Alloyangia pacifica: one gene and its partner. Each later gene encodes a partner of the first gene's protein in a complex. Links are inferred from orthologs where the notes say so. Each region holds a gene or a part of one and is shown in the gene's direction. Other genes may lie near its edges.

Region 1 (3,877 bases):
CTGGTGAAGGGGCCCGAGGGCGCGATCCTGATCGATGCCCCCGAGGCGGCACCGATCGAGGCGGCCCTCGATGCGCGGGGCTGGACGCTGGACGCGATTCTCATCACCCATCACCACCATGACCACGTCGGGGGAATCGCGGCGCTGCGTGCGCGCTACGGCTGCACCGTGATCGGCCCGCGCGCCGAGGCGGCAAGGATCGACGGGCTCGACCAGCTGGTCGGCGGCGGCGACGAGTTCTCGATCGCGGGCGTCGGCGTGCATGTGATCGACGTGCCCGGCCACACGTTGGGCCACATCGCCTTCTATATGCCGCAGGCGCAGGCCGCCTTCACCGCCGACAGCCTCATGGCATTGGGCTGCGGACGACTGTTCGAAGGCGATGCCGCGATGATGTGGGCGTCGATGCAGCGGCTGATGGCGCTGCCGGCGGACACGATGATTTGCTCGGGCCACGAATACACTTCCGCCAACGCAAGATTTGCGCTTACTATTGAACCTCAGAACGCCGAGCTTAAATCTCGGAGTGACGCCATCGCCAAAGCCCGGACAGAGGGGCGAGCTACCGCCTCCTGCGCGCTGTCCGAGGAACTGGCCACCAACCCTTTCCTGCGACCGGACTCCCCCGAGATCCGCGAGCGGCTCGGCTTGACCGAGGCGACGGACGCCGTTGTCTTTGCCGAAATCCGCGCCAGGAAAGACCGCTTCTAGGCCGCCGCTTTTCACGCCACGTTGCACCCCCCATGGCAAATGTGAGCGCCGCAAGCCTAGAAAACACTTGAAGGATGGTCCTGATCGACCAAACTTTAACGGTAAGAGGCAATGTTGGGCCCAGTGCCCGACGCAGACAGGAAGGAGCACGCCGTGCCTTCATTCTCGAACTCTCTTGAGCAGGCAATTCACTCGGCCCTGGCGCTGGCGAACTCCCGCAGCCACGAATTTGCGACTCTTGAGCACCTTCTCCTGGCCCTCATCGACGAACCCGACGCCGCCCGCGTGATGAAAGCCTGCTCGGTCGACACCGAGGAGCTGCGCACCACGCTTGTTGAATTCATCGACGAAGACCTTTCCAACCTGGTCACCGACATCGAGGGATCGGAGGCCGTGCCGACGGCCGCGTTCCAGCGCGTGATTCAGCGCGCCGCGATCCACGTCCAGAGCTCTGGCCGCACCGAGGTGACCGGGGCCAACGTGCTCGTCGCGATCTTCGCCGAGCGCGAGAGCAACGCCGCCTACTTCCTGCAAGAGCAGGACATGACCCGTTACGACGCAGTCAACTTCATCGCTCACGGCGTGGCGAAAAACCCCGCCTACGGCGAGAGCCGCCCGGTCACCGGCGCGCAGGAGTCGGAGGAAGAAACGAAAACCGAGAGCGCACAGGCCTCCGACAACAAGGAGTCGGCACTGGCCAAGTACTGCGTGGATCTCAACGCCAAGTCCCGCAAGGGCGACGTGGACCCGCTGATCGGCCGCGAGCACGAAGTGGAGCGCTGCATCCAGGTGCTCTGCCGCCGCCGCAAGAACAATCCGCTGCTGGTGGGTGACCCCGGCGTCGGCAAGACCGCCATCGCCGAAGGCCTGGCGCGCAAGATCGTCAGCGGCGACACCCCCGAGGTGCTCTCGAACACCACCATCTACTCGCTCGACATGGGCGCGCTGCTCGCAGGCACCCGCTACCGCGGCGACTTCGAGGAGCGCCTCAAGGCCGTGGTGACCGAACTCGAGGAACACCCGGACGCGGTGCTCTTTATCGACGAGATCCACACGGTGATCGGCGCTGGCGCGACTTCCGGCGGTGCCATGGATGCCTCGAACCTCCTGAAGCCCGCGCTTCAGGGCGGCAAGCTGCGCACCATGGGTTCGACCACCTACAAGGAGTTCCGCCAGCACTTCGAGAAGGACCGCGCGCTCAGCCGCCGGTTCCAGAAGATCGACGTGAGCGAGCCCTCGGTCGAGGATGCGGTGAAAATCCTCAAGGGCCTCAAGCCCTATTTCGAGGAGCACCACTCGGTCAAATACACCCAGGACGCGATCAAGACCGCGGTCGAACTGTCGGCTCGCTACATCAACGACCGCAAGCTGCCCGACAAGGCCATCGACGTCATCGACGAGGCCGGCGCCGCGCAGCACCTGGTGGCCGAGAGCAAGCGCCGCAAGACCATCGGCACCAAGGAGATCGAGGATGTGGTCGCCAAGATCGCCCGCATCCCGCCGAAGAACGTGTCGAAGAACGACGCCGAGGTGCTCAAGGACCTCGAGGCGACGCTCAAGCGGGTGGTCTTCGGTCAGGACAATGCCATCGAGGCGCTGTCCTCGGCGATCAAGCTGGCACGCGCCGGCCTGCGCGAGCCCGAAAAGCCGATCGGCAACTATCTCTTCGCCGGTCCCACAGGCGTCGGCAAGACCGAGGTGGCCAAGCAGCTGGCAAGCTCGCTCGGGGTGGAACTGCTGCGCTTCGACATGTCCGAGTACATGGAGAAACACGCGGTCAGCCGCTTGATCGGCGCCCCGCCGGGCTATGTCGGCTTCGACCAGGGCGGCCAGCTCACCGACGGCGTGGACCAGCACCCGCACTGCGTGCTCCTGCTCGACGAGATCGAGAAGGCGCACCCGGATGTCTACAACATCCTGCTGCAGGTGATGGACCACGGCGCGCTGACCGACCACAACGGCCGGACCGTGGACTTCCGCAACGTGATCCTCATCATGACCTCCAACGCCGGTGCGGCGGAGCAGGCCAAGGCGGCCATCGGCTTCAACCGTGACCGCCGCGAGGGCGAGGACACCGCCGCCATCGAGCGGACCTTCACGCCGGAATTCCGCAACCGTCTGGACGCGGTCATCAGCTTCCAGCCGCTGCCGAAAGAGGTCATCCTCTCGGTGGTCGAGAAGTTCGTGTTGCAACTCGAGGCACAGCTCATGGATCGCAACGTGGCCATCGAGCTCACCAAGCCGGCAGCCGAATGGCTGGCTGAAAAGGGCTACGACGACAAGATGGGCGCCCGCCCGCTGGGCCGCGTGATCCAGGAGAACATCAAGAAGCCGCTGGCCGAGGAGCTGCTCTTCGGCAAGCTGGTCAAGGGCGGCGTGGTCAAGGTCACGGTCAAGGACGACAAGCTCGTGCTGAAGACCGAAGGCCCGGACAAGCTGCGGCTCTCCTCGCGCAAGCCGCCTCTGCTGACCGCCGACTGAAACGGCGGCCTGATCAAACGAAACCTCCCCGCCAGGGCCCTGGCGGGGAGGTTTTCTTTTCTGAGTGTCGCAGGTTCTGTGTGGATGCCGGCAGGCCTGCCCCGCGCCCCGGGCGCTCTCCGCTACTTCTCGGTCAGCTTCAGCTCGATCCGGCGGTTCTGCGCCTTCGCCTCGGCGGTGCCGTCGGTGTTGATCGGCTGGAACTGACCAAAGCCGTTGGCCGAGAGCCGCTGCGGCGGGATGCCCTCCTCCTCGACCATGTAGCGCACCACCGACAGCGCGCGCGCCTGGCTGAGCTCCCAGTTGTCGGCAAAGGGCGCGCCCGGCCGCAGCGGCGTGTCATCCGTGTGCCCGTCGACCCGCAAGATCCAATTGATGCCCGGCGGGATGTCCTGCGCGATGGTACGGATCAGGCCGGAGATCTTGTCGATCTCACGCTCGCCCGCAGAGGAAAGCGTCGCGCCGCCCGGCGGGAAGAGCACCTCGGAGGAGAAGACGAAGCGGTCGCCCTCGATCCGCACGCCTTCCTGCTGGCCCACAACCTCGCGCAGCCGACCGAAGAACTCAGAGCGATAGCGTTCGAGGTCCTGCGCCTGCGCCTCGAGCCGCTGACGCTCGGCTTCCTCGAGCTGCCGGCGCTTGCGCTCTTCGGCGGCGACCCGCGCCAGCGCGGCATTGAGGTCGG
Region 2 (3,370 bases), 2.1 Mb from region 1 along the record:
AGCGGCGGTTGGTATTGGCCACTTCGCGCATGCCGGCGTCGGTCGTACGGCGCGAGAAAAGGTTATAATAGCCGGGATAATCGTAGAGAATGTGCCGGCCCAGGATCCCCATGTCGTGGGCGGTCGACAGGTGGCCCTCGGAGGTGAGGCCGTTGGCGTTCTTGAAGGTGGTGCGGGTCATCCCCAGCGCCTTTGCCGTGCGGTTCATGCGGCGGGCAAAGGCGGCTTCGGAGCCTTCGATGGCCTCGCCGATGGCAGTGGCGGCGTCATTTGCGGATTTGACGGCGGCGGCGCGCACGAGATAGCGCAGCGCGATCTTCTGTCCCGAGCGCAGGCCCAGCTTCGAGGGCGGCTCTGCGGCGGCGTTCTTCGAGATGGTCACCATCGTGTCCATCGTGATCTCGCCATGCTCGACCGCCTCGAAGGCGATGTAGAGCGTCATCATCTTGGTCAGCGATGCCGGGTGGAGTCGGGTCTCGGCGTTCTCGGAAAATAGGATCTCGCCCGACCGGGCGTCCATCACGAGGGCAGCGTAGGGGGCAGCCCAAGCGCCCACTGGCCCCACGAGGGCAAGCCAAATGAATGTGAGAATATACAGGCCTGCTCGGCCCGGTCGCTGCCTGCGCCGTCCCGTCACGGTTCTCGCCTTCTCTGCCTCTCGCCTCCGGTTTTCCGGTGGCCAACTGTTCTAGTTTGCGAAAACGCTACCACGCGATCCAAAAAAAATAAAGTCTGCAATGCCTTGATTTTCTGTTGTTTTCTGGATCGTGATTTCCCTCATTTTGTGGGAATTCGCGCGATTCACCACTATATGAGCGATTGCGGCGCGAATGCGGCGGGGGCCTCCCCGTCGGGCGCGACCTGGGGTCAGTCGAGCGAGTCCACAAGCTGGGCGAGTGCGCCGAGGTCGGGAATCTCGCGGAACCTCGGGTGGTCGAGCTTTTCGTCGTGTTCGAGGCTCCAGGCCAGATCCTGCGGCACGAAGACCCCCCAGCCGCCGGCTCGGATCGCCGGGTTGACGTCGGACTTCAGCGAATTGCCGACCATCATTGACGCCTCGGCCCCGCCGGGGCTGGCGCCGAAGATGCGGGCGTAGGTCTGTGGCTGCTTGTCCGAGACGATCTCGACCGCGTCGAAGAGCTCGCCCAGCCCCGAGGCGGCCAGCTTGCGCTCCTGGTGCAGCAGGTCGCCCTTGGTGATCAGCACGAGGTGGTGTTCCGCCGCCAGGGCTTCGACCGCGTCCTTGGCGTGCGGCAGCAGCTCGACGGGGTGGGCGAGCATGTCCTGCCCGGCCTCGAGGATCTTGCCGATGGTCGCGCCGGGCACGCGGCCATCGGTGACCTCGATGGCCGTCTCGATCATCGACAGCACGAACCCCTTCACGCCAAACCCGTAGTGGCCGATATTGCGTTTCTCGGCGGCGAGCAGGCGGGCGTCGAGGTGCGCGCGCTCGGAGTGATCGGCGAGCAATTCGGCGAATCGCTCCTGCGTCAGGGTGAAAAACCGCTCGTTGTGCCAAAGCGTATCGTCCGCATCGAAGCCGATTGTTTGCAGTTTCCGGGCCATATTGTCGCCTCTTCCCGCCGCGGGTCTTTCCTCTGCGGCTCCTTGGAATTATATAGACCCTTCAAAGCCGGAACCGCAAAGCACACGCAAAGCAAAAGCGTCCCCGAGATGATCCAGTCCGTCACGGCACAGAAACTCCGTATGTCCGACCCGAACGACCCCCGCGATGGCGAGGGCGATGCCGGTGTCGTGCTGCAGACCAAGCCCAAGACGAAACGCCCGCCGCTCTACAAGGTGCTGCTGCTGAACGACGACTACACGCCTATGGAATTCGTCGTGCATGTGCTCGAGCGTTTCTTCGGCATGACCCATGCGCAGGCTTTCGAAGTGATGCTCACCGTCCATAAAAAAGGGGTCGCGGTGGTTGGCGTATTCAGCCACGAGATCGCCGAGACCAAGGTGGGCCAGGTCATGGATTTTGCCCGGCGTCACCAGCATCCGCTGCAATGCACCATGGAAAAGGAGTGATCCGCCCTCCGCGGCGGTTCTGCCATGTCTGATACCCGATTGAGTTTCGCGCTCGAGGGAGGTCTCGACCTGCCCTCCGAGGGGCGCATCCTGCTGCTCGGCGCGCCGGGCGATTTGAACCTTGGCGACATCGACGCCGGCGATCTGCCGCGCGAGCGCTGCACCGTGGTTCAACGCCTGGCACCCGACCATGCGGCCTGGGAGCGCCGCGGCTGGACTGTCGCGCTGGCCCCCGAAGGGGACTTCGCCGCCGCGATCGTCTTCCTGCCGCGCGCCCGCGACCGGGCCGAGGCCTGGATCGCCGAGGCCAACAAAGCCGCCAAGGGCGGTCTGGTCATCGTCGATGGCCAGAAGACTGACGGCATCGACGCCTGCCTCAAGGCGCTGCGCAAGCGCACCGACATCCTGGGGCAGGTCTCCAAGGCGCATGGCAAGACCATCTGGTTCGCCGCCACCGATGCCTTTGCCGAGTGGGCCAAGGGCCCGGCACAGCTGCCCGGCGGGCAGTGGACCGCGCCGGGGGTGTTCTCGGCCGATGGGCCGGACCCGGCCAGCGAGGCGCTTCTCGCGGCGCTGCCCGAGAAGCTCGGTGCCCATGTCGCCGATCTCGGCGCGGGATGGGGCGGGCTCGCCAATGGCATCCTGCGCCGCGAGAAGATCGCCGCGCTGCACCTGGTCGAGGCCGATCACGATGCGCTCGACTGCGCGCGCCGCAATGTCACCGACCCGCGGGCGCAGTTCCACTGGGCCAACGCGCTCGACTGGCGCCCGCCGGCGCTGCTCGACGCGGTGATCATGAACCCGCCCTTCCACACCGGGCGCAAGGCCGAACCCTCGCTCGGGCAGGCCTTCATCGACGCGGCCGCGCGAGTGTTGAAACCCTCGGGCCAGCTCTGGCTCGTTGCCAACCGGCACCTGCCCTACGAGACGCGGCTTGCCGAGCGCTTCCGCAACACCGAGGAAATCGCCGGAGATTCCCGGTTCAAGATCCTTCACGCCTCTCGCCCGGGGCGCTGATCGCGGCTAGCTTGGCGCAAACATTCAAGGGATTCCCATGAGTTTTTCCATCGAAGGCAAGACCGCCATCGTCACCGGCGCCGCCAATGGCGTGGGCCTCGCGATCGCGCGGCACTTTGCGGCACGTGGCGCGAACGTCATGTTCGCCGACATGGACGAGAACCGGCTGGCCAAGGAATGCGGGCAGGTCGATGAAGAGAGCACCATGCGCTATTTCGCCGGCGACTTGCGCGAGAAGCTGACGCTGGCCAACCTGCTCTCGGCCACGCTCGACGCCTACGACCGGGTCGATATCTTGGTGAACGGCGCGCGGCAAATC

What was found.
Region 2: the proteins of clpA (region 1) and clpS are in contact, whole or in part, in a solved structure (PDB 1LZW), measured with the Escherichia coli proteins. The link is inferred for Alloyangia pacifica from one-to-one orthologs.

Annotation. Positions count from the first base shown.
Region 1 is NZ_CP022189.1:413,204-417,080, reverse strand. What follows is about bases 485-3,528. They hold clpA (ATP-dependent Clp protease ATP-binding subunit ClpA), read left to right. Parts: upstream 485-864; coding sequence 865-3,192; downstream 3,193-3,528. Other genes in these bases: CEW88_RS01970 (peptidoglycan -binding protein), read right to left, coding at 3,315-3,528; gloB (hydroxyacylglutathione hydrolase), read left to right, coding at 485-711. Outside these bases: more of gloB, read left to right, coding at 1-484; more of CEW88_RS01970, read right to left, coding at 3,529-3,877. UniProt on the Escherichia coli protein: ATP-dependent specificity component of the ClpAP protease. It directs the protease to specific substrates. It has unfoldase activity. The primary function of the ClpA-ClpP complex appears to be the degradation of unfolded or abnormal proteins.
Region 2 is NZ_CP022189.1:2,476,843-2,480,212, reverse strand. What follows is about bases 417-3,370. They hold clpS (ATP-dependent Clp protease adapter ClpS), read left to right. Parts: upstream 417-1,707; coding sequence 1,708-2,034; downstream 2,035-3,370. Other genes in these bases: CEW88_RS11945 (SDR family NAD(P)-dependent oxidoreductase), read left to right, coding at 3,089-3,370; CEW88_RS11950 (class I SAM-dependent methyltransferase), read left to right, coding at 2,059-3,051; CEW88_RS11960 (HAD family hydrolase), read right to left, coding at 868-1,566; CEW88_RS11965 (D-alanyl-D-alanine carboxypeptidase family protein), read right to left, coding at 417-520. Also shown: more of CEW88_RS11965, read right to left, coding at 1-416. UniProt on the Escherichia coli protein: Involved in the modulation of the specificity of the ClpAP-mediated ATP-dependent protein degradation.